3 regions of the Metapseudomonas cellulosilytica genome follow, and region 3 is predicted to be linked to each of the others. Evidence: predicted binding sites of a transcription regulator. Region 3 holds the regulator's gene; each other region holds the start of a gene.
The links. The regulator sigma-54, encoded in region 3, starts transcription at its own class of promoters, with help from an activator protein. The targets are predictions, from matches to a motif close to ANTGGCATNNANNTTGCTNT.
Positions count from the first base shown of each region.

Region 1: a site for sigma-54 is predicted at 2,911-2,930, ahead of ACFW0H_RS13360 (circularly permuted type 2 ATP-grasp protein). Genes of this name have one in related genera too.
Region 2: a site for sigma-54 is predicted at 6,240-6,259, ahead of ACFW0H_RS04590 (sigma 54-interacting transcriptional regulator). Genes of this name have one in related genera too.

Region 1 is NZ_JBHZGN010000009.1:62,610-72,624, forward strand. It holds gene ACFW0H_RS13350 (transglutaminase family protein) at 1-518, opposite strand, end outside; gene ACFW0H_RS13355 (alpha-E domain-containing protein) at 515-1,465, opposite strand; gene ACFW0H_RS13360 (circularly permuted type 2 ATP-grasp protein) at 1,468-2,877, opposite strand; gene ACFW0H_RS13365 (peroxiredoxin) at 3,321-3,872, shown strand; gene ACFW0H_RS13370 (efflux RND transporter permease subunit) at 3,989-6,364, opposite strand; gene ACFW0H_RS13375 (WD40/YVTN/BNR-like repeat-containing protein) at 6,383-7,471, opposite strand; gene ACFW0H_RS13380 (DUF1329 domain-containing protein) at 8,313-9,680, opposite strand; gene ACFW0H_RS13385 (DUF1302 domain-containing protein) at 9,743-10,015, opposite strand, start outside.
Region 2 is NZ_JBHZGN010000003.1:64,770-74,784, reverse strand. It holds gene ACFW0H_RS04615 (malate dehydrogenase) at 1-326, opposite strand, end outside; gene tatA (twin-arginine translocase TatA/TatE family subunit) at 683-901, opposite strand; gene pobA (4-hydroxybenzoate 3-monooxygenase) at 958-2,145, opposite strand; gene ACFW0H_RS04600 (helix-turn-helix domain-containing protein) at 2,339-3,229, shown strand; gene ACFW0H_RS04595 (SphA family protein) at 3,443-4,372, shown strand; gene ACFW0H_RS04590 (sigma 54-interacting transcriptional regulator) at 4,398-6,227, opposite strand; gene pchA (4-hydroxybenzaldehyde dehydrogenase) at 6,743-8,218, shown strand; gene ACFW0H_RS04580 (c-type cytochrome) at 8,272-8,607, shown strand; gene ACFW0H_RS04575 (hypothetical protein) at 8,618-9,301, shown strand; gene ACFW0H_RS04570 (FAD-binding oxidoreductase) at 9,314-10,015, shown strand, end outside.
Region 3 is NZ_JBHZGN010000010.1:47,429-57,443, forward strand. It holds gene ACFW0H_RS14355 (MlaC/ttg2D family ABC transporter substrate-binding protein) at 1-534, opposite strand, end outside; gene mlaD (outer membrane lipid asymmetry maintenance protein MlaD) at 546-1,013, opposite strand; gene mlaE (lipid asymmetry maintenance ABC transporter permease subunit MlaE) at 1,013-1,810, opposite strand; gene ACFW0H_RS14370 (ATP-binding cassette domain-containing protein) at 1,810-2,619, opposite strand; gene ACFW0H_RS14375 (KpsF/GutQ family sugar-phosphate isomerase) at 2,851-3,825, shown strand; gene ACFW0H_RS14380 (KdsC family phosphatase) at 3,825-4,349, shown strand; gene lptC (LPS export ABC transporter periplasmic protein LptC) at 4,358-4,927, shown strand; gene lptA (lipopolysaccharide transport periplasmic protein LptA) at 4,914-5,450, shown strand; gene lptB (LPS export ABC transporter ATP-binding protein) at 5,450-6,175, shown strand; gene ACFW0H_RS14400 (RNA polymerase factor sigma-54) at 6,323-7,819, shown strand; gene hpf (ribosome hibernation-promoting factor, HPF/YfiA family) at 7,904-8,212, shown strand; gene ptsN (PTS IIA-like nitrogen regulatory protein PtsN) at 8,223-8,687, shown strand; gene rapZ (RNase adapter RapZ) at 8,697-9,554, shown strand; gene ACFW0H_RS14420 (HPr family phosphocarrier protein) at 9,571-9,843, shown strand; gene pmbA (metalloprotease PmbA) at 9,916-10,015, opposite strand, start outside.

The sequences.
Region 1 (10,015 bases), on a different contig from region 3:
CGGGCGCAGGCGAGGAAGGCGTGGGCGTGGTCCTGGCAGACCCCGGCGCGGCCGGCGAAGGCTTCGGCGGCGGTGCTGTCGATGCGGGTCACTCCCTTCTTGAAGGGCATCTGCTCATGCAGCGCCTCCATCAGATCGATCAGGCCGCTGCGGTCCCGGCGATTGCCGCACTGCAGCGCCGCGAACTCGCGCAGGGCGTCATCGGCCGTGGTCAGGCGGGTGAAGCGCAGGAAGGGCAAGGCCGAATGCGTGTCGTGTTCGGCCTCGCGCTGCTCGTCAATCTCAACCTGGCCACGGGCACTGATGACGATGGCCTCGTGGGGCTCGTCCAGGGTCAGCACGTGGAAGATGTTGCCAAAGGGATCGATCTGCGCCCGCACCGGATGCGGCAGGGTGAGCTCCCAACTGAGTACGTGCTGGCGTTCATTTTCCTGGGGCGTCAGACGCAGGTACTGGATGCTGGCGCGGACCTGGTCGTCGTAGCGGTACGTGGTGTCGTGGCGAATGGACAGTTTCATACAGCCTCCAGATACGAACTGTGGATGGCTCGAGCAAGTTGGCGAACCAGCAGGATGAAATCGGTGAGCCAGGTATGCAGGCCATCGGCGAGGATCTCGTCGATGGCGGAGTAGCGCAGCCGCGCATCCAGTTCGGCGGCCAAGCGCTGGGCCGGGCGGCCGTTGTCGCCCGGCAGCCCGGAGAGGATGAGGTTGAGCTCCTCCATGCAGGCGCGCAGCGAGCGCGGCACGTCGGCACGCAGCAGCAGCAGCTCGGAGACCTGGCGGGCATCGGGGGAGCCCCGGTAAACCTCGGTGTAGGCCTCGAAGGAGGACAGCGCACGGAGCAAGGCGCTCCATTGGTAGTAGCCACGGGCGGAGCTGTCGCTCACTTCCTCGGACTCTTCACCGAACATTTCGTAGCGCGAGTCCAGCAGGCGCAGGGTGTTGTCCGCCCGTTCGATGAAGGTACCCAGGCGTATGAAGCAATAGGCCTCGCCACGCATGATGGTGCCGTAGGTGGCGCCACGGAACAGGTGCGAGCGCTCCTTCACCCACTCGCAGAAACGGCTGATGCCGTAGCGGCCGAGCCCCTCGTTGGAAATGTTCAGCATTTCCAGCCAGGTGGCATTGATGTTTTCCCAGATGTCGGCGGTGATCCGCCCGCGCACGGCATGGGCGTTGATCCGTGCCGCGCGCAGGCAGCTGAAGATGCTGGCCTGGTTATCGGCGTCGAGGGCGTAGAAGTGCAGCATGCGCCCCGCGTTCAGCTCACCATGGCGTTCCTGGTACAGGTCCAGGGTACCGGTGCTGAGCAGGGACATGGCCAGCTCATCCAGGCTGTCGCCGCGACCGTCCTGGGGCATCAGCGACAGGGAGTAGCTGACCTCCAGCATGCGCGCCAGGTTTTCGGCACGCTCCAGGTAACGGGACATCCAGTAGAGTTCGGAGGCTGTTCTGGAAAGCATGGTCAGTCCTCCACTATCCAGGTGTCCTTGGTGCCGCCGCCCTGGGACGAGTTCACCACCAGCGAGCCCTCGCGCAATGCCACGCGGGTCAGGCCACCGGGCACCAGGCGGGTTTCCCGGCCGGAAAGGACGAAGGGCCGCAGGTCGATATGGCGCGGCGCGATACCCTGTTCGACGAAGGTCGGGCAGGTGGACAGGCACAAGGTGGGTTGGGCGATGTAGGCCTCGGGGCGGGCCTTGAGGCGCTCGCGGAACGTCTCGATCTCCTTGGCGCTGGCCGCCGGGCCCACCAGCATGCCGTAGCCGCCGGAGCCCTGGGTTTCCTTGACCACCAGTTCCGGCAGGTGGGCCAGCACGTGGGACAGCTCTTCGGGTTTGCGGCATTGCCAGGTGGGCACGTTCTTCAGGATGGGCTCCTCGTCCAGGTAGAAGCGGATCATTTCGCCAACGTAGGGGTAGATGGACTTGTCGTCCGCCACCCCGGTACCGATGGCATTGGCCAGCACCACATTGCCGGAACGGTAGGCGGCCAGCAGGCCGGGCACGCCCAGCATGGATTCGGGGTTGAAGGCCAGCGGGTCGAGGAAGGCGTCGTCCAGCCGTCGGTAGATCACGTCCACCGGCTGCGGGCCGGACGTGGTGCGCATGAACACACGGTCGTCACGCACGAACAGATCGGCCCCTTCCACCAGTTCCACCCCCATCTCGCGGGCGAGGAAGGCGTGCTCGAAGTAGGCGCTGTTGAAGCGTCCCGGCGTCAGCACCACCACGCTGGGGTTATCCAGCGCACTGGAGCTCTTCAGGGTGTCCAGCAGCAGGTTCGGGTAGTGGTCGATCGGCGCGACGCGCTGGGCGGCGAACAGTTCGGGGAACAGCCGCATCATCATCTTGCGGTCTTCCAGCATGTAGCTGACGCCGCTGGGGGTGCGCAGGTTGTCCTCCAGCACGTAGTAGGTGCCGTCGCCGTCGCGCACCAGGTCCACACCGGCGATATGGGCGTAGATGTCACGGTGCAGGTCCAGGCCCTGCATGGCGATCTGGTAGCCCTCGTTGGCCAGCACCTGCTCGGCGGGAATGATCCCGGCCTTGATGATCCGCTGGTCGTGGTAGAGGTCGGCGAGAAACTGGTTCAGCGCCTTGACGCGCTGGATGCAGCCCTTCTCCACCACTCGCCATTCGCTCATGGGAATCGCGCGGGGGATGGTATCGAAGGGGATCAGGCGCTCGGTGCCCTGCTCGTCTCCATAGAGGGTGAAGGTGATACCGGCGCGATGGAACAGCAGGTCGGCCTCGCGGCGCCGCTGGGCCAGCAGTTCCTGGGGCGTGTCCGCCAGCCAGCGCGCGAATTCCCGGTAATGCGGACGGCATTCGCCACTCGCGTCATACATCTCGTCATAAAAGGTGCGGGACATGCCTAACTCCTTGTCGCCACGGGCATCTACGCATTCGCAAGCCCCGTGCCATCGCAACAACTGTTTTTGTTTTCAACAACTTGCAGCACACACGCAGTCGTCGCGCCCCAGGCTGGTGCAGCCCGCGATGCGGAACTGCCGGCGCCGCCCTATTTGGCGGCGGTACTGGATTGGACGAATTGCGACGGCGAGGTGATCCCCCACGCTCCACCCGGGGGCACCACCATCCCTGGAAGAGACAGTCTAGCCCGGCCGCGTGCGGCCACTAGGTCCTGATTGTTCTATGCATATGTTGCGATTTGGAATTTGCCCTATAACCCGCCGACCTAAAGCCATAGGGGCCGTCATGGGCAGGATAGCCGGGCCGTATTTCAAAGAGCCCGGGAGGCTTCCATACTTGCCCCAATCCCGTGCCTCCACTCTTGCCCCGGAGGAAGCCCGCCATGCTCACCATCGGAGACAAGCTGCCCGCGTTCGACCTTCGGGCGGTGGACCACGACTCGGAATACGCTCCCAACCCGCAAAGCGCCTTCAAGCGGATCAACCAGGACAGCTACCCCGGCAAGTGGAAGGTGCTGTTCTACTGGCCCAAGGATTTCACCTTCGTGTGCCCGACCGAGATCAAGGGCTACGGCGACCTGCTGGAGCAATTCAACGACCGCGACACCCAGCTCATCGGCGCCTCCACCGATAGCGAATTCGCCCATCTCGCCTGGCGCCGCGACCACCAGGACCTCAAGGGGTCGGGCTTCCCCTGGCTGGCCGATATCAAGCACGAACTGGCTGGCGCACTGGGCATCATCGACCGCCGCGAGGGCGTGGCCCTGCGCGCGACCTTCATCATCGATCCGGACAATCAGATCCGCCATGTCTCGGTGAACGACCTCTCCGTGGGGCGCAATCCCCAGGAAACGCTACGCCTGCTCGACGCCCTGCAGACCGATGAGCTCTGCCCCTGCAACTGGCACAAGGGTGAGGCCACCATTCATTTCTGAACTCACCGCAAGGCCCTGCCACCCGTGTCGGGTTATGCCCCCCAATAGCGGCTCGGGTGTCATCCGCCCATAAAAAAACCGCGGCCGGAGCCGCGGTTTTTTTCAGCCAGTCAGCCTCAGTGGGCCAGCAGCGAACCACCGACCTTGCCCGCCAGCTTCTCGGGCTTGATCAGGAAGCGCGCCAGCGCCGGCAGCAGCCACAGGGCGCCGAACATGTTCCAGAGGAGCATGAAGGTCAGCATCAGGCCCATGTCGGCCTGGAACTTGATGGCCGAGAAGATCCAGGTGGCGACACCGATGGCCAGGCAGAGGCCGGTGAAGAGCACCGCCTTACCGGTGGACTTCAGGGTCTGGTAGTAGGCCTCCTGCAGCGGCAGGCCGGCACGCAGGAAGCTTTCCAAACGGCTGTAGATGTAGATGCCGTAGTCGACACCGATACCCACACCGAGCGCGATCACCGGCAGGGTCGCCACCTTCACGCCAATGCCCAGCCAGGCCATCAGCGCGTTGCCCAGCACCGAAGTGAGGATCAGCGGCAGCACGATGCACAGGGTGGCGGCAATGGAGCGGAAGGTGATCAGGCACATCGCGGCAACGCAGATGTACACCAGGATCAGGATGGTCAGCTCGGCCTGGGCGATCACTTCGTTAGTGGCCGCTTCGATACCGGCGTTGCCCGCAGCCAGCAGGAACTGCAGGCCGTCCTTGTCATGCTCCTTGGCGAACGCTTCCACCGCGGTCACGGCGCGATGCAGGGTCTCGGCCTTGTGGTCGTTGAGGAACACCAGCACCGGCGCCAGCGAGCAGTCGGAGTTGTACAGGCCCTCGGCGCGGCTGATGGAGTTGTTCAGCACGTCCTGGTTGCGGGACAGGGTTTCCCACTTCAGGTTGCCCTCGTTCATCCCTTTGATCACCTGCTTGGAGACGGTGACCATGGAGATGGCCGATTGCACGCCCGGGGTGTTCTCCATCTTCCACATCAGCTCGTCCACCGGCGCCAGGGCGTCATGGGTGGAGCAGCCTTCGGGGCCGGTCTTGACCATGACCACCAGGACGTCGGAGCTGGTGGAGTAGTTGTTGATGATGAAGTTGTTGTCCTGGTTGTAGCGCGAGTCCGGACGCAGCTCCGGGGCGCCCTGGTCGAGGTCGCCGATCTTCAGGTTCTGGCTGTACCAGAGGCCGCCACCGAAGGCGATCAGGGCGATGACCACGGAGATCGGCGCCACCACCGGGTGGGCGAAGTTGGACAGCAGGCGCCAGAACGGATGGTCACGCACCGCGTCCTTCTTGCTGCGTTCGATGGCCTTCTTGCTGATGCCGACGTAGGAGATGGCAACCGGCAGCAGGATCAGGTTGGTGAACACGATCACCGCCACACCGATGGACGCGCCGATGGCCAGTTCGCGGATCACACCGATGTCGATGATCAGCAGGGTGATGAAGCCCACGGCGTCGGCGAGGATGGCGATCATGCCCGGCAGGAACAGCTGGCGGAAGGTGCGCCGCGCCGCGGTCAGGGCGTTGTCGGCGTCGCTGGATTGCAGCGCGATACCGTTGATCTTCTGCACGCCATGGGAGATGCCGATGGCGAAGATCAGGAAGGGCACCAGCATCGAGTAGGGATCGAGACCGAAGCCCACGCTGTGCATCAGGCCCAGCTGCCAGATCACCGCCACCAGGGTGGTGGAGAGCACGGCGATGGTGCTGCGGATGCACCAGGTGAACCAGTAGAGCAGCACCAGGGTGATGAGGAAGGCGATGCCGAAGAACATCACCACCATGATCAGGCCATCGATCAGGTCGCCCACCTTCTTCGCAAAACCCACCACGTGGACTTTCACGTTGGGATTCTGGGCCTGGTACTTGTCGCGGATCTTCTGTTCCAGCTCGTGGGAGAACTGGCGGTAGTCGAGCTTGAGCAGCTTGCTCTGGTCGTTCGGGTCCGGATAGGACTCCAGCAGCGGCACGTCGACGATGCTCGACTTGAAGTTGTTGGCCACCAGGCGACCGATCTGACCGGACTTGAGAACGTTGTTGCGCAGGTCCTCAAGGGTGGCCGGGGAACCGTCGTAGGTCTGCGGGATGACCTCACCGCCGGCGAAACCTTCCTCGGTCACCTCGGTCCAGCGCACGCTCGGGCTCCACAGGGACTTCAGGCCGGAACGGTCGACGCCGGAGATATAGAAGACCTCGTCGTGGATCTGCCGGAGGGTCTCCATGTACTCCTTGCTGAAGATATCGCCGTTGACCGCTTCCACCGAGATACGCACGGTGTTGCCGAGGTTGGCCAGGTCATTGCGGTGCTCGATCATCTTCTGGATGAAGGGATGATGCAGCGGGATCATCTTCTCGAAGCTGGTGGACGGCCGCACCTGCAGCGCCTGCCAGAAGAGGAAGATACTGACCAGCAGGCAGATGATGATCACGGCCGGCCGGTTGTTGAAGATCAGGCGCTCCAGGAAGGTCGCCTTGTCCTGGTGATGGGTACTCATCGTAACTCTCCGCCTTTCTTATAGTTGGCCCAGCTCGGCGCCGGTCGGCGACGCAACGCGTACACCGCCCTGTCCCACCAGGATCAGGTTGCCTTTCTCATCGGCGATGACACTGGCCAGCGACATGCGATCGCTGCGGTTCACCACTGCGAAGCTGCGGCCGTTGTCGGTGCTCTTCAGTACGCTGCCGCCATGGCCGACCACCACCAGGCTGCCGTCGGGCAGCAGCGCCCCGCCGGACAGGCCGAACTCCAGTTCGCCATGGGTGGTTTTCAGCGGCACGGTTTCCCAGCTTCCGCCGAAATCGGCAGAGCGGAACAAGTGGCCACGCAGGCCGTACGCGATCACCACGCCAGGCTCGGCAGTGCCGAGCACGCCGAACAGCGAGCCCTCGTAGGGGCCTTCGACGCGCTCCCAGGTCTCGCCCCAGTCGGCGGAGCGGAACATGCTGCCCGCCTCCCCCACCACGAACAGGCCGGAGTCCTTCACCGCGGTGATGGCGTTGAGGTGGTACTGATCTTCGTTTTCCAGGCGGTCGCTGACGTCTTGCCAGTTCTTGCCACCGTCCTGGGTGGTCAGCAGGGCGCCGTAGGCCCCCACGGCGAAGCCAGTGGTGGCGTCCTTGAACCAGACATCGAGGAGCGGCGCTTCACGCTTCAGGTCTTCGAACTGCAGGGTCCAGGTGGCGCCGCCGTCTTCGCTGGCGAGGACCTGGGCGTCATGGCCGACGGCCCAGCCCTTCTTGTCATCGACGAAGTAGACAGCGGTGAGCATCTGGCGGCTCGGCACCTTGGCCTGGCTCCAGGACTTGCCGTTGTCGTCGGAATAGAGGATATGGCCACGGTCGCCGACGGCCACCAGGCGCTTGCCGGCATGGGCGACATCGAGCAGCAGGCTGCTCACGGCCTTGGGCGAATTGATGGAGAGGACGGGGGCGTCTGCGGCCAGCGCGGACGCGGGAATGGGCGCAGCGGCGACGGCCAGGACGGAGAGCACACTGAACAGCGAGAGCGCTTTGGCCAGCGGCGAGTGGAAGCGGAACGTCGGCTTGCGCAGGCGTTCCACGCATAGGCCGGACGGGGTGCGCCGCATGACGGGCTCACTCATACACCTTTCCCCTTTTTGTTATAGGTGGACGCTGCCCAGGGCAGGCAGCGCCCTAATCCTAGCCAGCTTTGGAAAGTGGGCACAATCAGCGGGACGTTATGTTTTGTTAAGCGCAGGTGGCGCTGTGTAACCGTGGGCGGGGTGCTCTGGCATCGCACTCACTCGCCAGGCGGCCCAGCGGGAGTCATTGGAGGCATACCGGATTGGCAAGATTGTGCGAGTGGGCTTTGAGTCTCGAGTCTAGCTCGTCGCCGAGCAGGCTTGAAGTTTCTGTTTCGCCTCCCGGCGAGTCTCTTTTGGCAGTCGTCGGAATGCCGCACCACCCAAAAGAAACCAAAAAGGCTTGCCCCTGCATCCGGCCCCGGCTTCGCCGGGGTGACCAGCCTTCGGCTGTTACTGCGTTTCCCTCGCTCCATCGTTACTCCGGGGGCCCGGCGTGAGGGGCCATCCATGGCCCCGCACGCCTCTCGCGGCATCCATGCCGCTCGTCCCCCTGCGCAACGATTCCGCTCGGCCTCCTGACGGGGCGGAATCGCTGCCCCACCTCTCCTTCTCAGCTTCGGATCAATGTTGGCTTCAGGATTCTTCGTGCCTCGCCGGCGCGAGTCACCCCGCTCCTCTTCAGGGGTGAAGAGGCACGCTTTTGGAAGCACCGCTTCCGGTGCCGATGAACGCCTGAGCGCGAAGCGATCGGGCTGGGGCGCAAAGCGGGGCCGGGGGTGAGGGCGCCTTCCGTTTGCACGATACAAATCAGTGACGATCACACAATCTTCCCAATCCAGTTCCAGCCAAAAGAAAAGGCCGCTACGAGTAGCGGCCTTTCTCATCTAGCTCTGCTGAATCAGCGGGTACCGCGACGACGCAGGGCGGACGGCTTGAAGTAGCCATCGTCCGGCAGGGCCTGGGCGAACTCGATGGTGCTCGGCTCTTCGTTGTCCAGGTTCTGCACGTGGTAGCGGCGGGCCTGCAGGTCGTGGAACACGTCCAGCGCGGACCAGGTGGTGGGCAGGTCGTAGTAGTTCTTCAGGTAGGCCACCGATACGCGCCACAGCTCGCCACGGCCGTCGTACTGGTCGACCACTGCGGCTTGCCAGCTGTCCTCGTCGAGGAACAGGGTGCGCTTGGAGTAGATATGGCGGGCGCCCGGCTTCAGGGTGCCTTCCACGACCCACACACGGTGCAGCTCGTTGCGGGTCAGGGCCGGGTTCAGGTGGCCCGGCTGGAGCAGGTCCTTGTACTTAACCTCGGGGCTGGTGACCTTGTAGTTGTTGTACGGGATGTAGATTTCCTTCTTGCCCACCAGCTTCCAGTCGTAGCGGTCCGGGGCACCGTTGAACATGTCGGTGTCGTCGGCGGTACGCAGGCCGTCGGCGGCCGCGATCGGGGTGTCGTAGGCGAGGTTCGGCGCACGGCGCACGCGACGCTGGCCGGCGTTGTAACCCCAGGCCTGGCGCGGCTCCTGGACCTGGTCCAGGGTCTCGTGGACCAGGGTCGCACCACCAGCCAGGCGAGCCGGGCTCTTGGTGAAGGACAGGTAATAGAAGAGGACGTTGTTCAGGTCGGCGTACGAACCTTTCGGGTTGTAGTACTTGAACAGGGCTTCCTGCTGCGAGGTCACCAGGGAGTAGTCGCCGTTGCGCTGCACCGCCACTTCCGAGGCACGGCGGATGATGTAGGAGCCGCGGTAGCGGGTGATGTGGTTCCACAGGGCTTCCACGCCGTTCTGCGGAATCGGGAACGGGATGCCGCCATAGGCGTCGGCGAAACCGTTGCCGCCGTCCAGCAGCTTGGCGCTGGTGGCGTTCTTGATGGTGTTGTCATACACCCACTGCGGCGCGGAGCCGGAGCGGCGGGTCTGGTAGACCGGCATCTGGAAGCTGTCCGGATAATTGTTGAACAGGGCGATCTGACCCGGGGTCAGGTTGGCCTTGTACTGGTCCAGGTTGGCCTTGGTGATGGTGAACAGCGGCTTGTCTTGCGGGAACGGATCCAGGTGGTGCATGCCGGGTTTGTAGCCGGCGGGCGCCTGGGTGATGCCGCCGGTCCAGGCGGGGATGGTGCCAGCGGCGTTACCGCTTTTCTCGGCGCCGAAGGGAGTCAGGCTGGCGCCGAGCTTGGCGGCGTCCTGGGCAGGGACTTGCGCCAGTGCGCCGCTGGCGGAAAGCGCCAGGGCGACTGCGGCGCTGATCAGCGAAAGCTTTTTCAGCATGTGGGTTCTCCGTGATGAGTCCGTATCGGGCGCCTGCGGCGCCCGTCTTGTTGTTGTCGTGCTTAGAAGGAGTACTTGACGTTGACGCCGATGTTGTCGCGATCGCGTACCGAGTTGTTCTGGCCGCCGCCGTAGAACTCGGTGTATTGCAGTTCGGCTTCCAGGCTGTTCAGGTAGCTGGCCTTGAGGCCGAGGGTGTAGGCCTTGCGGCCTTCGATGAAGTTGCCGGTCTGGTAGGAGTTGCCCTCGAAGTCGTCCTTGTAGACGACGAAGGGCGAGATGTTCACGCCGGCGTAGACGTCGTTCCAGGTACCGGACAGCAGCAGGGTGTAGCC
Region 2 (10,015 bases), on a different contig from region 3:
TGACGATTAATATCCAGCATGATGCTATCGAGAATTGGCAGATTGATACTCAATACATCCTGGCGCGACTGGCCAGGCTTGCGGGGCACACCCGCGGTAATCACCACCAGGTCAGAATCCTGCAGCAATTCGGCATTGGACCCGCCGTAAACCCGGGTATCGGAACCTGACTCAACTGCCGCCTGCCAGACGTCCAGCGCCTTGCCTTTTGCCAACTCACCCTGCACATCAATCAACGCCAACTCACGACAGAACTCTTCCCGGGCGATGATCTGAGCCGCTGCCTCACCCACCATACCGGCACCCACAATTGATAGCTTTTTCACCTCACACCTCCCCGCGGCGCGCGCCACCAGCAACACGCCCACCTTTGCAGAGAAGTATTACCCGCCAATGCAAAAAGACCACCCGAAGGTGGCCGAAGCCGTCGCTAATGGGCAGCCCTGGCGCCAGGACATCTCCCCTGCCGACGTTTGCCAGGCAAGTCAGCGTTCAAAACTGGCCTCGCGCAAAGCCGGTGGCTCCGTGAGCAAGGGCGGTAACGAAAGCAGACGCCGGAACAGACCACCCTGGACAAGGGGTCACACTGCGGGGTGCCGCCGTCCAAGAGCGAGACGGCAGCTGGCGAGAAGGACGCCCAGGACCGCCGGCAATCGCGGCGCGGGTACTCAGGGACGTGGTCTCAGGGCCGGGGCTGGGACGGATTCTGTTCCGCGATGTGTGCGGCGCTATCAACCTCGGCGGAGTCAGGCTCGCCCTTGTCCTCTGCCGCCAAGGAGCGGCGAAAGCCGCGGATCGACTCGCCCAGGTCGGCCCCCAGGTTCTTCAGCCGTTTGCCGCCGAACAACACCAGCACCACCAGCAACAGCACCAGCCAGTGCTTCCAATCGAAGATGCCCATGAACTAATGCTCCAGGTTGGGTTCGGCCCCGCCGGCGGGCGGCGGGGCGGGTCGCACTAGAGGACCTCTTCGTAAGGCAGGCCGACGTAGTTCTCGGCGATGTTCACCAAGCCGGCGTGGGAGTTGAGGAAGTACTCGCGATCGGCCTCCTGCATCTTCTGGTCCCAGGCGTCCTTGTTGCCTTCGAAGTCGTGCAGCAGGTTGGTCATGAACCAGCTGAAACGCTCGCCCTTCCACACTCGGCGCAGAGCCAGCTCGGAATACTTCTCCAACAGGTCGGTACGGCCCTCGCGGTATACCTTCACCAGAATGCGGTACAGGTAGCACACATCCGAGGCGGCCAGGTTCAGGCCCTTGGCGCCGGTGGGCGGCACGATGTGGGCGGCGTCGCCCACCAGGAACAGCTTGCCGTACTGCATCGGCTCCACCACGAAGCTGCGCAGCGGCGCGATGCTCTTCTCCAGGGACGGACCGGTCACCAGGCGCTCGGCCACTTCCCCGGGCAGACGCGCCTTCAGCTCGTTCCAGAAGCGCTCATCGGACCAGTCCTCCACCTTGTCGGTCAGCGGCACCTGCAGGTAGTAGCGGCTGCGGGTCAGGGAGCGCTGGCTGCACAGCACGAAGCCGCGCTCGTGGTGGGCGTAGATGAGTTCCTCGTTGACCGGCGGGGTATCGGACAACAATCCCAGCCAGCCGAACGGATAGACCCGCTCGTACTCGGTCAGCACACCGGCCGGAATGCTCTTGCGCGACACGCCGTGGAAGCCGTCGCAACCGGCGATGTAGTCGCAGTCGATGCGCTGCAGCCGGCCATCCTTCTCGAAGGTGACATAGGGGCGCTCGCCCTTGAGCTCGTGCAGCTCGACATTGCTGGCCGAGTAGATGATCGGTGCACCGCTGGCGGCGCGGGCGTCCATCAGGTCGCGGGTGACCTCGGTCTGGCCGTAGACCATCACGCTCTTGCCACCGGTGAGTTCGGTCAGGTGGATGGGTACGCGCTTGCCATCGAACACCAGCTCGACGCCCTCGTGCACCAGGCCCTCGGCGTCCATGCGCTCGCTGACGCCAGCCTCGCGGAGCATGTCGACGGTGCCCTGCTCCAGCACCCCGGCGCGGATGCGGCCGAGCACGTAATCAGGGGTCTGGCGCTCGACGATGATGTTGTCGATACCGGCCTTGTGCAGCAGTTGGCCGAGCAGCAATCCGGAGGGGCCAGCACCGATGATGGCAACCTGAGTTTTCATTGTTGTTGTCTCGCAAAAGGGCTTCAGGCCAAGGGCGCAGGCATGGGCCCGAAGCACATGGGTTTAGGTTCCCCTGCATTTTTGCTGACAGAAATCGAAAAAGAAGGTCAGAATCCTTCTAGAAATTGCACTTTTGAAAACACCGTCCGATTATCGACCAGCCTTGAACAGCCCCGCAGCCCCAGGCCAGCCCATGAAAACCAGCATTCCAGGCGTTCCCGTATTCAAGCTCTATGGCGAAAACCAGGCCTGGCCGACCCCGGACCTGCTGCACTGCGAATCCATTCCAAAACGCAGCAGCCTGCACCACTGGGAGATCAAGCCGCACCGCCACGCCGACCTGTTCCAGCTGCTCTATGTGCAGCGCGGCCAGGCGGTGGTGGAGGTGGAAGGCCGGCGCAGTGACATCCTCGAACCCTCGATCCAGGTCACCCCGCCACTCTGTGTCCATGGTTTCCAGTTCTCCGAAAGCATCGAGGGCCATGTGCTGACCCTCGGCGCACCGCTGGTGGAACAACTGGAGGCGCAGTTGGGGGCGCCATTGACGGTGCTGGCCTCTTCGGGCTGCTACCCGGTGGGGGCCGACCGCCGCTACATCAATACCCTGTTCGCCGCCCTGCTCAGGGAGTACGAAGGCAGCGCGCCGTCCCGCGAGCTGGTGCTCAGTTCCCTGGTCAACGTGCTGATGGTCTGGATCAGCCGGCGCAGCCAGCAGATCACGCCGCCCAGCGGCCGCGACGAACGCAACCGGCAGCTGCTGGGGCGCTTCATCAAGCTGGTGGAGCGGCACTACCGCGAGCACCTGACGGTGGAGACCTTCGCCCACCGCCTGGACCTGTCCAGCGTCCACCTGAACAACCTGTGCCGCCAACTGGCCGGCCAGAGCGCGCTGCAGATCATCCACCAGCGCCTGCTGCTGGAGGCCCGGCGCAGCCTCATCTACACCAACATGACCATCGCCCAGGTGTCCGACAGCCTTGGCTTCACGGACCCCACCTACTTCTCGCGCTTCTTCCGCCGCCTCAATGGCCAGTCGCCCAATGCCTTCCGCCGTGCCGGCGGCCAGGACGGCTCCGATGCCTAGGGCCGGCGTCGAGAATTCTCCAGTCTGCGGAATTTTCTTAACAGCCTGTCACGACGCCAAAGGCCACCTGGCCAAACCAGCGACAAAAGCCGCGAACAGGAAGCCATCGTCGGCAAAAACCTGAACTTAACGACTGGCACGCTAATTGTTTAGGGCAGTTTTCGAGCAAGTCACCAGCCTTGCTCGCACCCAATAACAACAAGGCTGCCTTTCATGAATAAGAAATCCTTCAGCACCCCCGCCATTGCCTGCACCACCAGCCTGCTGCTCGCCGGCAGCACCCAACTGGCCCAAGCCACCGAAGGCGGCCTGTCGTCCTGGCCGATGGGCATCGAGATCTACGGCATGGGCATCCTGCCGCCGCCCGGCACCTACGGCCAGGTGTTCGTCGGCAACTACCTGGCCGACTCCCTGCGCGACAACGCCGGCGACAAGGCCGCCGACATCGACCTGCGGGTCACCACCATCGTGCCGCGTTTCGTCTGGGTCACCGAACAGCAGGTGCTCGGCGGCAACCTCGGCTTCCACGCCCTGTTGCCGCTCAACGACATCCGCCTGAACGTCAAGAATGGCCCCCACGACCACAAGCGCGGCATCGGCGACGCGCACTTCGGTCCGGTGGTCGGCTTCCACCACAGCGACAAGTTCCACACCGCCGTCGGCGTCGATTTCGTGGCCCCCACCGGCAGCTACGACAAGGACGACCTGATCAACCTCGGCAACAACTACTACACCGTGCAGGCGGTGTACGCGATGACCTACAGCGACCCCAACGGCTTCAACGCCGATGTGCGCCTGATGCACGACTACAACTTCGAGAACCGCGACACCCACTACCAGTCCGGCCGCGAGCTGCACGCCGACTACACCCTGGGCTGGGGCCTTGGCAACGGCTGGGTCGTAGGTGTGGGCGGCCATGCCTACAAGCAGATCAGCGACGACAAGTGCAGCGTCTCCGACTGCGCCGCGGCCGCCCTGGTGGACGCCAACGATGGCAACCGTGGCCGCAGCTTTTCCATCGGCCCTGCCGTGCAATACAGCGGCGATGGCTGGTTCCTCAGCGCCAAGTGGCAGGACGAAAGCGGCGTGCGCAACCGCGCCGAGGGCCAGACCTACTGGCTGAAGTTCACCATGCCCCTCTGAGCCACCCGTGACCGACCAGGGGGGATCACTCCCCCTTGAGCCGGTAACTGATCTGGGCACGGCTCATGCCCAGCATTTGCGCCGCCGCGGTGAGGTTGCCGCCGGTGCGCTCCAGCGCCAGGTGCACCAGGCGCTGCTCGATCTCCTTCAGGGAAGTCCCCAGCACCCGCTCGCGGCCACTGAGGAAGGCCTGCAGGTCGGCCAGCTCCGGCTCCACCACCACGCGCTCGCCGGACGGCGCCTCGCTCCCCACCGGGACCTCGCGAGCGGGGGCGTCCAGGCGGCCTTCGACGGTCAGGCCGATACCGTTGGAACGCAGCGGCTCGCCCGCCTCGGCCAGGTGAACCAGGTCCATCAGTTCACCATTGCCTGCGGCGATCACGCCACGCTCGATCAGGTTCTGCAGCTCGCGGATATTGCCAGGGAAGCGGTAGGTCAGCAGGGCGTTGACCAGCCGCGTGCTGAAGCCCAGGGGCTTGAGCCCATGGCGCGCACTGAACGTGCGCAGGAAGTAGCTCATCAGCAGCGGAATGTCTTCGCGCCGCTCGCGCAGGGGCGGCAGGTGGATGGGGAAGACGTTCAGCCGGTACAACAGATCCTCGCGGAAGCGCCCGGCCTCCACCTCGCGGCGCAGGTCCAGGTTGGTGGCGGCGATGATCCGCACATCCACCGGGATTGCCGTGGTGCCACCCACCCGCTCGATCTCGCCCTCCTGGAGCACCCGCAGGATCTTGCTCTGGGCACTGAGGCTCAGGGTGGCGATCTCGTCAAGGAACAGGGTACCGCCCTTGGCCCGCTCGAAGCGCCCCGGCCTGGAACGGTCGGCGCCGGTGAAGGCGCCGCGCTCCACACCGAACAGTTCCGCCTCCAACAGGGTTTCCGGCAGCGCCGCACAGTTCAGCGCCACCAGCGGCGTGCCGCTGCGCCGGCTGGCCTGGTGCAGGGTGCGGGCGAAGAGCTCCTTGCCCACCCCCGATTCACCGGTCAGCAGCACAGTCGCCTGGGTCGGCGCCACGCGGTAGAGCTGCTGGCTGGCGGCGACGAAGGCGGCACAAATCCCCACCATGGCCTGGTCCCCGGCCGGCTCCTCCAACTCGGCCATTTCGGTCTCGTCGGCCGAGCCGTAGGTACTGCGGCTGAGGAAGTCGCTGGCGTCCAGGTGGGCCAGGTCCAGGTCGATGTCATCCCACAGCTCCGCCGGCTTGCCGACGATGCGGCAAGCCGAATGGCCCATGCAGCGGCACTCCTGTTCGCGAAACACTACCAGGCGCCCCAGCAGGGACGAGGCGTAGCCGCTGGCGTAGCCGACCTCCATCCAGCACGCCGGCTCGCTGCCCAGGCCGTAGGCGGCGATGTGCTCGTCGGCCTCCAGGGAGTTGTGCCAGAAGAACTCCGAATAGAAATGGCCGACGCTGGAGTCGATGTCGAAGCGCACCACCTCCACGTTCACCATGCCCTCCAGCATGTGCAGGCGCGGGCCGGCGCTGTAGAGGCTGGCGTGGTCGCCTTCGGGCCACTGCGCGCTGACCTGGGCGGCATCCCGCGCGCCGGCCTGCCAGCCGATGCGGGTCAGCAGGCCGCGCGCCTTGTCCAGGCCCAGCGCTTCCACCAACTCGTGGCGGATTGCGCCGAAGGCAGCCCCCTGCAGCAGCATCATGCGCTGGCCGCAGAGCCAGATATTGCCGTCCTGGGGGGCGAAGGCGACGGTCTCCGCCAGTTGCTCGGCGGTCGGCAGCCCGGTGCTGCCGAACTGGTTGGCGCGGTCAACGATCAGGCGCTTCTGCCGGCCGAGCAACTGCTTGAGGAATTCATCCCCCATGGCGCGGCCGGGATTGCTCGAGGTTTTGCGAGTCATGGTCAGGGGCGGAAGGCAGGAAAGGAGCCATTCAGTATGCCCTCGTGAAATGGCCGGTCAATTGGCCTTCCGGCTCCTTCGCAGGCCATTACCCGATAACCGCACAGTCTCCGGCGCAGCGCTCCGGGGAAGTTTCAGCGCCAGCGGCGACTTCTCTGCAGAAAATTCCGCGCCAAGCCTCAGCAAAGCCCTTCACGGCACTCCGCCATTCTTTCAAAAAATTTATATCTCATTGTTTTAAAAGAAAAAAACAAAAAATAACAGGACTGGCACGGTAGTTGTTAATGGCCTAGCGCGTGCACCTCCACAACAACAACGCAGGTTACGGCCCCATGAACTGCTTCCCATCGCCAACCAATCCCGCTCGACCGCCCGCACCACGGCTTCGTTGTTGATCCCCGACCGTACCGCCACAGGCCAGCCGCCCGCGCGTCACGCCTGAGGTGTCGCCACGCACCCATACGCTCAGCGGTTCACTGCCACCGGCAGCCTTCCGCTCAAACAAGAGAGAACCCATGGACACCACCCGCCCTGCCTACCAGAACCTCGAGTTGCAGCCCCTCGCCGGGCAATGGCGCGCCGGCAGTACCGGTCGCCAGCTGGAAGTCTTCGACCCCTACAACGACAAGCGGCTGCTGAGCATCACCCTGGCCAGCCGCGAGGACCTCGACGCGGCCTACCGCATGGCCCGCAACAGCCAGCGGGAGTGGGCGGCCAAGGCGCCAGCCGAGCGCGCCCGGGTCCTGCTGGACGCGGTGAAGATCTTCGATGAGCGCCGCGAGGAGATCATCGACTGGATCATCCGCGAGTCCGGCAGCACCCGTATCAAGGCCCAAATCGAATGGGGCGCCGCCCGCGCCATCACCCTGGAGTCGGCCAGCCTGCCGAATCGCGTGCACGGGCGCATCGTCGCCTCCAACATCCCTGGCAAGGAGAGCCGCGTGTACCGCGCGCCCCTGGGCGTGATCGGCGTGATCAGCCCGTGGAACTTCCCCTTGCACCTCACCGCTCGCTCCCTGGCCCCGGCCCTGGCCCTGGGCAACGCCGTGGTGGTCAAGCCGGCCAGCGACACCCCGGTCACCGGCGGCCTGCTGCTGGCGCGCATCTTCGAGGAGGCCGGGCTGCCGGCTGGCGTGCTCAACGTGGTGGTGGGCTCGGGCGCGGAAATCGGCGACGCCTTCGTCGAGCATCCGGTTCCAGCGTTCATCTCCTTCACCGGCTCCACCCAGGTGGGCCGCAACATCGGCCGCATCGCCAGCGGCGGCGAGCACCTCAAGCACGTCGCGCTGGAACTGGGCGGCAACAGCCCCTTCGTGGTCCTGGCCGACGCCGACCTGGAGCAGGCGGTGCACGCCGCCGTGGTGGGCAAGTTCCTGCACCAGGGCCAGATCTGCATGGCGGTCAACCGCATCATCGTCGAGGCGCCCCTGGTGGACGCCTTCACCCAGCGCTTCGTCGAGCGGGTCAAGACCCTGCCCTACGGCGACCCGAGCAAGCCCGAGACTGTGGTCGGCCCGGTGATCAACGCCCGGCATTTGGCCGGTCTGAAAGAGAAGGTCGCCACCGCCAAGGCCGAAGGCGCCACCCTGCTGGTGGGCGGCGAGCCCCAGGGCAACGTCATGCCGCCCCACGTGTTCGGCAACGTCACCGCCGATATGGAGATCGCCCGCGAGGAAATCTTCGGCCCGCTGGTGGGCATCCAGTCCGCCCGCGACGCCGAACACGCCCTGGAGCTGGCCAACCGCAGCGAATATGGCCTCTCCAGCGCGGTGTTCAGCGGGAGCCTGGAACGCGGCGTGCAGTTCGCCCAGCGCATCCACGCCGGCATGACCCACGTGAACGACATCCCGGTCAACGACGAACCCAACGCCCCCTTCGGTGGCGAGAAGAACTCCGGCCTCGGTCGCTTCAACGGCGAATGGGCCATCGAGGAGTTCACCACCGACCACTGGATCACCCTGCAACACAGCCCGCGGCCCTATCCGTTCTGATACGGCCGCATCTACACCACCCAGCACCCACCCAATAAAAAACGGAGTACGAAATGTCCACACTCCTCAACAGCCAAGCTGTGAAACGGCCATTGCTGGCCGGCCTTGCACTGCCCTTCGCGCTGCTCGCCGGCCAGGCCTTCGCCGATGGCGACGGCACCTGGAAAAGCGGCGAGAACGTCTACCAGAAGGTCTGCGGCCACTGCCACGAACACCAGGTGGGCCCGGTGATCACCGGGCGCCAGCTGCCGCCGCAGTACATCTCCGCCGTGGTGCGCAATGGCTTCCGCGCCATGCCGGCCTTCCCGGCCTCGTTCATCGATGACAAGGCCCTGCAGCAAGTCGGCGAGTACATCGCCAAGTCGCCCGCCCCCGCGGCCAAACCCTGAGGTGCCGGCGATGAACATCGAACGTCGTACCCTGCTCAAGGGCATGGCCCTGGGCGGCCTGGCCGGCGCCGCCATGGGCGTCTCCAGCCTGGCGATGAGCAAGGCCATGCTGGGCGGCCAGGCCCAACCGCTGCCCACGCTGGTGCTGGTGGATGGCGAGGCTGCCGGCAAGGCCTTCCTGGCCGGGGTCGGCTCCAGCCCGGCGGCCGGTAAAGCCGAAGTGCAGCGCACCGGCCTCGGCCTGGACTTCATCCTGGGCCTGGAGAAGCGCCTGCGCAGCGGCCAGCCGCAACGCATCATCGGCCTGGTGGATGACGCCAGCGCCGCGCTGATCCTTGACCTGGCCCGCAGCAGCGGCGCACGGGTGCAGTGGCTCGGCCAGCACAGCGCCACCGGCGGCGCCTCCCGGCACCACCTGCTCAGCGCCGACAGCGCCCAGGGCTGCGCCCTGCATCTGGGCCAGCAGCTGCACGCCTGCGGCGGCGGTTTCAGCCTGAGCGAACAGAACCCGCTGGGCGGTCGGCCCCTGAAGCTGGCCGGCGCCAGGCGCAGCGGCGGTTCCGCGCAATGGGCGGCCAGCCTCGGCCACAGCCTGGCCAGCCTGGGCACCGCCGACAGCACGGCAGCCCCGCGCATCGCCAGCCATCAGCCGGCGCTCGCCGGCCAATTCGTTTCGTTCTCGATCGTGGCTTGAAGGAGCTGACAGATGACCGAGCAAACCCAGAACACCCTGCTTCCCCGTGGCGTGAATGACGCCAACTTCCAGCAAGCCCTGGCCAAGTTCCGCAAGCTGCTGGGCGAGGACAACGTCCTGGTCAAGGACGAGCAACTGATCCCCTACAACAAGATCATGATGGCCGTGGACAATGCCGAACACGCGCCCTCCGCCGCCGTCACCGCCACCAGCGTGGAGCAGGTGCAGGGGGTGGTGAAGATCTGCAACGAACACGGCATTCCGGTGTGGACCATCTCCACCGGGCGCAACTTCGGTTACGGCTCGGCGGCCCCCGGCCAGCGCGGACAGGTGATCCTCGACCTGAAGAAGATGAACAAGATCATCCACGTCGATCCCGACCTGTGCACCGCCCTGGTGGAGCCCGGCGTGACCTACCAGCAGCTGTACGACTACCTGCAGGAGAACAACATCCCGCTGATGCTGTCCTTCTCCGCGCCGTCCGCCATCGCCGGCCCCCTGGGCAACACCATGGACCGTGGCGTCGGCTACACCCCCTACGGCGAGCACTTCCTCATGCAGTGCGGCATGGAAGTGGTGCTGGCCAACGGCGACGTCTACCGCACCGGCATGGGCGGGGTTAAGGGCGACAACGCCTGGCAGGTGTTCAAGTGGGGCTACGGCCCGACCCTGGACGGCATGTTCACCCAGGCCAACTACGGTATCTGCACCAAG
Region 3 (10,015 bases):
GGCGAACTGGTCGCGGAACAGCTTGCCGATATTGATGCCGTTGATGATCACGTTACGCAGCATCCACTGCCCGTTGACGTTCACCATGGTGTAGGAAACCGGGTAGATGGTGCCGCTGCGACCGGTGACTTCCATGCCTACGCTGGTGCGCTCGGGGTCTTCCTTCTTGGCAGGCAGCACGCGGATGTTCTGGTTGTCGTATTCCAGCAGGGCGTTTCCGTAGAACTGGATCAGGCTGCGCTTGAAGTTCTCCTGGAAACGGGTCATCTGCTCGGGCGTGGCCTTGCGCGAGTACTTCACGGTCATGATGCTGCGCGAAATACCGTCGGCGTCCACCACCGGGCCGAGGATGCGATTCAGGGAGTCGTAGAAGGCATTCGGGTCGCTGCGGTATTGCTCTTTGTTGGCCTTGAGGTCGGTCAGCAACTGGTCGGTGGTCTTCTGGATGATTTCGTGCGCGCTCGGTGCAGCGGTGGCCAGCAGAGGCAGAGCCGCCAGCAACACCAGCAGGCCGTTACGCAGGGCTTTGATCATGTCTCGAATCCTCATTTGCTTTCTTTGTTGACCGTGTTCAGCAGGAACTTGCCGATCAGGTCTTCCAGCACCAGGGCCGACTGGGTGTCACGGATGGTACCGCCTTCCTTCAACAGCTCCTCGTCGCCGCCGACGCTGATACCGATGTACTTCTCGCCCAGCAGGCCGGCAGTGAGAATGGACGCGGTCGAGTCCACGGGCAGGTTGTCCACGCGCTTCTCGACTTCCATCGTCACGCGACCGGTATAGCTGTCGCGATCCAGGTCGATGGCGGTGACCTTGCCGATGGTGACGCCGGCCATGGTTACCTTGGCTCTGACAGTCAGACCGGCGATATTGTCGAAGTGCGCATAAAGTTTGTAGGTATCGTCACTTGCGCCATAGGACAGACCGCTGACCCGCAGGGCCAGAAGCAGCAAGGCCAGAAGACCGGCCAGGAGGAACAGGCCGACACCAATCTCCAAGGTGCGGATTTGCATCAGAAATCTCCAAACATCAAAGCGGTCAGGATGAAGTCCAGCCCCAGCACGGCCAGCGAGGCGTAGACCACGGTTTTAGTCGTTGCGACGCTGATCCCTTCCGAGGTCGGCTCGCAGTCATAACCCTGGAACACGGCGATCCAGGTCACCACGAAGGCGAACACGACGCTCTTGATCACGCCGTTCAGCACATCCTCGGTGAATTCGACACTGTTCTGCATGTTGGACCAGAAAGAGCCTTCATACACTCCCAGCCAGTCCACGGCCACCATGGCGCCGCCCCAGATGCCCACCACGCTGAAGATCATCGCCAGCAGCGGCATCGAGATGAAACCTGCCCAGAGGCGAGGCGCAATGATGTACTTGAGCGGGTCGACGCCGATCATCTCCAGGCTGGAAAGCTGCTCGGTGGCTTTCATATTGCCGATCTCGGCGGTCAGCGCGGAGCCCGCGCGGCCGGCGAAGAGCAGGCCGGTCACCACCGGGCCCAGCTCACGCAGCAGGGTCAGGGCGACCATCTGCCCCACCGCCTGCTCGGAGCCGTAGTCGACCAGGATGTTGTAGCCCTGCAGGGCCAGCACCATGCCGATGAAGACGCCGGAGACGACGATGATCGCCAGCGACAGCACACCGACCGCGTAGAGCTGCTTGACCAGCAGGTGAAAGCCTTGGCCAACACCGGTACGACCGAACAGCGCGTGTATCAGGAACAGCGTGGAGCGCCCCAGCGCCTCCACCACGTCGAGACCGGAACGCCCGAGCAGGCGAATGCGCTCGAGCAAGGACTTCTTGCGCATCAGCGCCCCCCCAGCAGGTCTTTGCGGTAATCAGGCGCCGGGAAATGGAAGGGTACCGGGCCATCCGGAATGCCTTTCATGAACTGGCGGATACGCGGGTTATCGGAATTCATCAGCTCTTCGGGCGTACCCTGCCCCAGGACCTGGGCATCGCCCACCACATAGAGGTAGTCGGCGATGCTGGCGGTTTCCGCGAGATCGTGGGAGACCACGATGCTGGTGATGCCAAGGGCATCGTTGAGCAGGCGGATCAGCCGCACCAGTACGCCCATGGCGATGGGATCCTGCCCGACGAACGGTTCGTCGTACATCAGGATCTGCGGGTCCAGGGCGATGGCGCGCGCCAGTGCCACGCGGCGCTTCATGCCGCCGGAAAGCTCATCCGGCATCAGGTCGATGGCGCCGCGCAGGCCGACGGCCTGAAGTTTCATCAGGACGATGTCACGAATCATTTCCTCGGGGAGCTTGGTATGCACCCGTAGCGGAAAGGCAACGTTCTCGAACACATCCAGGTCGGTGAACAGGGCACCGCTCTGGAACAGCACCCCGAATTCCTTGCGCATGTCGAACAGATCGGCCCGCGACAGCTTCGGCAGGTTCTGGCCATTGACCCAGACTTCGCCGCTGGCGGGCTTGAGCTGGGCGGCGATCAAGCGCAGCAATGTGGTCTTGCCGCAGCCGGAAGGCCCCATGATGCCGGTGACCTTGCCGCGCGGGATGCGGATATCGACATCTTGGAAAATGCTTCGCGTACCGCGCTTGAAGGTAACCCCCTTCAATTCCACGGCATAGGCGTTTTCGGCGCTCATCTAGACTCCTTGCGATACAGCCTCCCTGAAAGACGACGCGCCCCGACGCAAGGACACCCCGCCCAGGACGGGCCGAACAAGGGGCGAACTATATCACCGCGCCGTGGCGCCTCCCAAGGCCGCGCAGCACCATGTTCAGGATTGCGACAGCCTCCACGGCATTGGCGCGTGAGCTGAATCACCTTTATCGCTATAATCCCTGCCTTTTCCTTCGGCAACTGCACGCCTTCCATGAGCCAATCCAGCGATCTGACCAAGTCCGCCAAACGTACTATCCAACTCGAACGCGAGGCGATCGACGCCCTTCTGCAGCGCATCGACGGCGATTTCGTTCGCGCCTGCGAGCTCATCCTGGCCTGCAAGGGGCGCGTGGTGGTGGTGGGCATGGGCAAATCGGGGCACATCGGCAAGAAGATCGCCGCCACCCTGGCCAGCACCGGCACGCCGTCCTTCTTCGTGCACCCGGCCGAAGCCAGCCATGGCGACATGGGCATGATCACCCCCGATGACGTGGTCCTGGCCCTGTCCAACTCCGGCTCCACCGCCGAAATCGTCACCCTGCTGCCGCTGATCAAACGCCTCGGCATCACCCTGATCAGCCTTACCGGCAACCCTGATTCTGCCCTGGCCAAGGCCGCCGCGGCCAACCTGGACGCCCGTGTGGACCAGGAAGCCTGCCCGCTGAACCTTGCCCCGACCTCCTCCACCACGGCCGCCCTGGTACTGGGCGACGCCCTGGCCATCGCCCTGCTGGAAGCCCGCGGCTTCACCGCGGAGGATTTCGCCTTCTCCCACCCGGGCGGCGCCCTTGGCCGTCGCCTGCTGCTGAAGGTGGAGAACATCATGCACAGCGGCGACAGCCTGCCCGGCGTCGCCCGCGGTACGCCGCTGCGCGAAGCGCTGCTGGAAATGACCCGCAAGGGCCTGGGCATGACCGCGGTACTGGAAAGCGACGGCCGCCTCGCCGGCATCTTCACCGACGGCGACCTGCGCCGCACCCTGGACAAGGGTGTCGACGTGCGCCTGGCCAGCATCGACGAGGTCATGACCGTCCACGGCAAGACCGTGCGCCCGGACATGCTTGCGGCCGAAGCCCTGAAGATCATGGACGACCACAAGATCAACGTGCTGGTGGTGGTCGATGCAGACGACCGCCCCATCGGCGCCTTGCACATCCATGACATGACCCGCGCCGGAGTGATCTGATGAGCAATGAACTCCTTGCCCGTGCCAAGGCCATCCGCCTGGCGGTGTTCGACGTAGACGGCGTGCTGACCGATGGCCGCCTGTACTTCCTCCCCGGTGGCGGCGAATTCAAGACCTTCAATACCCTCGACGGCCACGGCATCAAGATGCTGATGAACGCCGGCGTGAGCACCGCCATCATCAGCGGCCGCCAATCAGAAGTGGTCGAGCGCCGGGCGCAGAACCTCGGTATCCAGCACCTGTTCCAGGGTCGCGAGGACAAACTCGTGGTGCTCGATGGCCTGCTCGCCGAACTCGGCCTGACCCATGACCAGGTCGCCTACCTGGGCGACGACCTGCCCGACCTGCCGGTGATCCGCCGCGTCGGCCTCGGCATGGCGGTAGCCAACGCCGACGCCTTCGTGCGCCAGCACGCCCATGGCGTCACCCAGGCCCGCGGCGGCGAAGGCGCGGCCCGCGAGTTCTGCGAGCTGATCCTGCGCGCCCAGGGCAGCCTGGAAGCGGCCCAAGCCGCCTACCTCTGAGGCCCGCCATGTCGAAGAACTTGCGCCTGGCGCTGACCTTCACGCCCATCGCTGCACTGCTTATCGCGCTCGGCTACTGGAACATCAGCCCGGAAAGTTTCATGGACCGATCGCCAGCCCAGGGTAATGACAACGCCATCGACTTCTACGTCGAGAACGGCAAGAGCACCCAGTTCCAGGCTGACGGCAAGCTGCACTACGAAATGACCGCGACGCGCCTCGAACATATCAAGGCCAGCGATGTCACAATGCTGACCAATCCCGACCTGCTGCTGCATCGCGGCACGGCCTATCCCTGGCACGTGCAGAGCGAGCGCGGCGAAGTCGGCCCCGAAGGCAAGCAGGTTGAACTGATCGACAAGGTCAGGGTGGCCCGCACCGACGCCAAGGGTCGACCCACCATCCTGACCACCAGCCGCCTGACCGTGTTCCCCGACCAGGAATATGCGCAGACCCAGCAAGCCGTTAGAATCGAGGCGGCCAATGGGGTGACTACGGCGAATGGAATGAAAGCGTACTTGAATGACAGCAGGATGCTCCTGCAGTCCAACGTAAGAGGCCAGCATGAGGTTCGTTAATACCCTCCCCCTGTTGCTCAGCCTGGGCGTCGCACTCGGAAGTGCCGCTGCCTGGGCACTGCCTTCTGACCGCGATCAGCCGATTCGCGTGCAGGCCGACAGCGCCGAGCTCGATGACAAGCAAGGTGTCGCGGTCTACCGCGGCAATGTGGTGATCACCCAGGGCACCCTGAAGATCACCGGTGACACCGTCACCATCACCCAGGACGCCAACGGCGACGTCGAGGTCTTCACCTCGGTGGGCAAGCCCGCCTACTACGAGCAGAAGCCGGCCGTGGACAAGGAAATCGTCAAGGCCTATGGCCTGACCATCCAGTACTTCGCCGCCAACGAGCGCATCATCCTGCTCGACCAGGCCAAGGTGGTCCAGGAGGGCAATACCTTCGAAGGCGAGAAGATCGTCTATGACACCCAGCGCCAGATCGTCAACGCGGGCCGCGCCACCGGCGCCAATGTCAGCACCCCGCGACCGCGGATCGACATGGTGATCCAGCCGAAGAAGAAAGAGCAGAAAGCACAGTAATGGCGACTCTCAAAGCCCAGCACCTGGCCAAGAGCTACAAGAGCCGCCAGGTGGTCCGCGACGTCAGCCTGTCCATCGACAGCGGTCAGATCGTCGGCCTCCTCGGCCCCAACGGCGCGGGCAAGACCACCTGCTTCTACATGATCGTCGGCCTGGTGAAGGCTGACCAGGGCCGCGTCCTGATCGACCAGCAGGATGTTACCCACCAGCCCATGCACGGCCGCGCCCGCGCCGGCATCGGCTATCTGCCGCAGGAAGCCTCGATCTTCCGCAAGCTCAGCGTGGCGGACAACATCATGGCGATTCTCGAGACCCGCAAGGACCTCGACCGCGCCGGACGCCGCAAGGAGCTGGAAAGCCTGCTGCAGGAATTCCACATCAGCCACATCCGCGACAGCCTCGGCATGAGCCTGTCGGGCGGCGAGCGCCGCCGCGTGGAAATCGCCCGCGCGCTGGCCACTGCCCCCAAGTTCATCCTGCTGGACGAACCCTTCGCCGGCGTGGACCCGATCTCCGTGGGCGACATCAAGCAGATCATCCACCACCTCAAGGCGAAGGGCATCGGCGTGCTGATCACCGACCACAACGTCCGCGAAACCCTGGATATCTGCGAGACCGCCTACATTGTCAGTGAAGGCCAACTGATCGCCGAAGGTGATGCGCAAGCCATCCTGGCCAACCAGCTGGTGAAGGACGTCTACCTGGGCCACGAGTTCCGCCTGTAACCGCAGGCGAATTGGCCTGCTGGACGACTTGCGATAACTAGGAAAATCCTTCAAGGTCAGGCATATAATTTGCTTCTGGTGGCGCTCAACGCGCCCTGTAGTGGATGGCGCGCGAGCGCCGGCGAATAAGGTGCTAAGCCCTCTGCCATGAAACCATCGCTAGTCCTCAAGATGGGCCAGCAGCTGACGATGACCCCGCAGCTGCAACAGGCCATCCGCCTACTCCAACTCTCCACCCTGGACCTCCAGCAGGAGATCCAGGAGGCGCTGGAATCCAATCCCATGCTGGAACGGCAGGAGGATGGAGACGACTTCGACACCTCCGACCCCATGGCCGAAGGCGACCAGATGCCCAACTCCGGCAGCCAGGAAGCGAGCTTCCAGGAGTCCAGTGTCGCGACCAATGCCGAAGCCCTCGAAGATGGCGAATGGCATGAACGCATCCCCAGCGAGCTGCCCGTCGACACGGCCTGGGAAGACGTCTACCAGACCAGCGCCAGCAGCCTGCCGAGCAACGATGACGACGAGTGGGACTTCACCTCGCGCACTTCGGTGGGCGAAAGCCTGCAGAGTCACCTGCTCTGGCAGCTCAACCTGGCGCCCATGTCCGATACCGACCGGCTGATCGCGGTCACCCTGGTCGACTGCATCAACAACGACGGCTACCTCGAGGAGTCCCTCGCCGAGATCACCGAATCCTTCGACCCTGAGCTCGGCATCGAGCTGGATGAAGTCGAGGTGGTGCTGCATCGCATTCAGCAATTCGAGCCCGCCGGCGTCGGCGCCCGCGACCTGCGCGAATGCCTCGTCCTGCAACTTCGCCAGCTGCCGCCGAACACCCCCTGGCTGAGCGAGGCCCAGCGCCTGGCTGGCGACTACCTCGACCTGCTCGGCAGCCGCGACTACAGCCAGCTGATGCGGCGCATGAAGGTGAAGGAAGACGAACTGCGCCAGATCATCGAACTGATTCAGGCGCTCAACCCGCGCCCCGGCTCGCAGATCGAAGCCAGCGAGCCCGAGTACGTGGTGCCGGACGTCATAGTGCGCAAGCACAATGAACGCTGGCTGGTGGAGCTGAACCAGGAGGCTGTGCCGCGCCTGCGGGTCAATCCGCACTATGCCGGGTTCGTCCGCCGCGCCGACTCCAGCGCCGACAATACCTTCATGCGCAACCAGCTCCAGGAAGCGCGCTGGTTCATCAAGAGCCTGCAAAGCCGCAATGAAACCCTGATGAAAGTCGCCACCCAGATCGTCGAGCACCAGCGCGGCTTCCTGGAATACGGCGACGAGGCGATGAAGCCCCTGGTGCTGCACGACATCGCCGAAGCCGTGGGCATGCACGAGTCCACCATCTCGCGTGTGACCACGCAGAAATACATGCACACCCCCCGCGGCATCTACGAGCTGAAGTACTTCTTCTCCAGCCACGTCAGCACCTCGGAAGGCGGCGAATGCTCGTCTACCGCGATCCGCGCCATCATCAAGAAACTGGTCGCAGCGGAAAATCCGAAAAAGCCGTTGAGTGACAGCAAGATCGCTGGTTTACTGGAGGCACAGGGCATTCAAGTGGCCCGTCGCACAGTAGCCAAGTACCGCGAGTCCCTTGGGATAGCGCCTTCCAGCGAACGGAAGCGACTGATGTGACGCGGAAATTGACCCACGCCAAAGTGTTCCGGTGGCAGGCCCGTTAGCCTGTCTCTTCTACACGGGCAATAAGGAGAAAGCGGTATGCAAGTCAACATCAGTGGACATCAACTGGATGTGACCGACGCCCTGCGCAACTACGTTGTCGAGAAGTTCGACCGTCTGGAGCGCCACTTCGACCGAATCACCAACGTGCAGGTGATAATGAACGTCGAAAAACTCAAACAGAAAATCGAAGCCACTTTGCACATCGCCGGCGGCGAAGTCGTTGCCAACGCGGAACATGAAGACATGTACGCGGCCATCGACCTGCTCACCGACAAGCTCGATCGCCAGTTGATCAAGCACAAGGAAAAGCAGCTTAACCGCCAGCAGGGTGCTACCGCCCGCTGACCCCTCCCCTATGATTCGACTCGAGCAAATCCTGACCCCCGGCCGTTCCCTGGTGAACGTGCCGGGAGGCAGCAAGAAACGTGTTCTGGAACAGATCGCCAAGCTGGTCGCCCGCGACCTTCCCGACCTTGATAACCAGGATATCTTCGAGAGCCTGGTTTCCCGGGAAAAGCTCGGGTCCACCGGTTTCGGCAACGGCATCGCCATTCCCCACTGTCGTCTAACCGGTTGCACGGCGCCTATCAGCGCCGTGCTCCGCCTCGACGCCCCTATCGATTTCGACGCCATCGATGGCGCGCCCGTGGACCTGCTGCTCGTTCTGCTGGTCCCGGAAGCCGCCACCGACGAGCACCTTGAACTGCTCCGCCAGATCGCCAGCATGCTCGACCGCAGCGACGTGCGTGAGCGCCTGCGGCAGGCTCCGGACAGTACCAGCCTGTACCAGGTAGTCGTGGACGTTCAGAGCGGACACTAGGGCCTCGCCATGCGCCTGATTATCGTCAGCGGCCGTTCCGGGTCGGGCAAGAGTACCGCCCTCAACGTTCTTGAGGACCACGGCTTCTACTGTATCGACAACCTGCCCGCCGGCCTGCTGCCAGAACTGGCCGAGCGCGCCCTCCTGCACACGGAGCTGATGGAGCCCAAGGTCGCCGTGTCGATCGACGCGCGCAACCTGCCGAGCCAGCTGCAACGCTTTCCTGAACTGCTGGCAGAAGCTCGCAGCCGCCATATCAAGTGCGACGTGCTCTACCTCGACGCCGATCACGACACCCTGCTCAAGCGCTTCTCAGAGACGCGTCGACGCCACCCGCTGACCAACGACAACCGCTCCCTCGCCGAAGCCATCAAGGACGAAGAAGCGTTGCTGGCGCCGATCGCCGATCTCGCCGACCTGAAGATCGACACCACGCATCTCAACCTGTATCAGCTGCGCGACAGTATCAAGCTGCGCCTGCTGAACCAGCCGGAGCCCGGCACGGCCTTCCTGGTCGAGTCTTTCGGTTTCAAGCGCGGGATGCCGGTGGATGCCGACCTGGTGTTCGACGTGCGCTGCCTGCCCAACCCTTACTGGAAGCCGGAACTGCGCGACCATTCGGGCCTGGAGCAAGCGGTCGCCGATTACCTGGCCGCGCAACCCGACGTCGAGGAGATGTACCAGGATATCCTCAGCTACCTGAACAAGTGGCTGCCGCGCTTTGCCGCAAGCAATCGGGCGTACGTTACCATCGCTATCGGCTGCACCGGCGGCCATCACCGCTCGGTCTATATCGCCGAGCGCCTGGGAGCCGCACTGAAACCCAGTTTGAAGAACGTCCAGGTTCGCCACCGCGACCTCAGCTAGAAGGATTGGAACCGCGATGCCAGCCTGCGAGATCACCATCATCAACAAGCTTGGCCTGCATGCCCGTGCAGCTGCGAAGTTCGTCGGCGTGGCCGGGCGCTATCCGTGCCAGATCCGCGTTGGCCGCTCCCCGGAAAGTCTGGTGGACGGCAAGAGCATCATGGCGGTGATGATGCTGGCTGCGGGCAAAGGCACGCCCATCCACCTGCACACCGAGGGCGAGCAGGATGACGACGCCCTCAATGCGCTGATCGAACTGATCAACAACAAGTTCGACGAAGGCGAATGACCTCTCGCCCGCTGCCAGCAAAATGAAAAACGCGCCCATCAGGGCGCGTTTTCGCAGGTGGCCAAATGTCACTCAACTTCCGGCGACCGTCATCCGCTCGATCAGCACCGAACCGGTTCGGATGTTGCCACGCAGTTCCAGATCGCTGCCGATGGCGACAATCTGCCGGAAC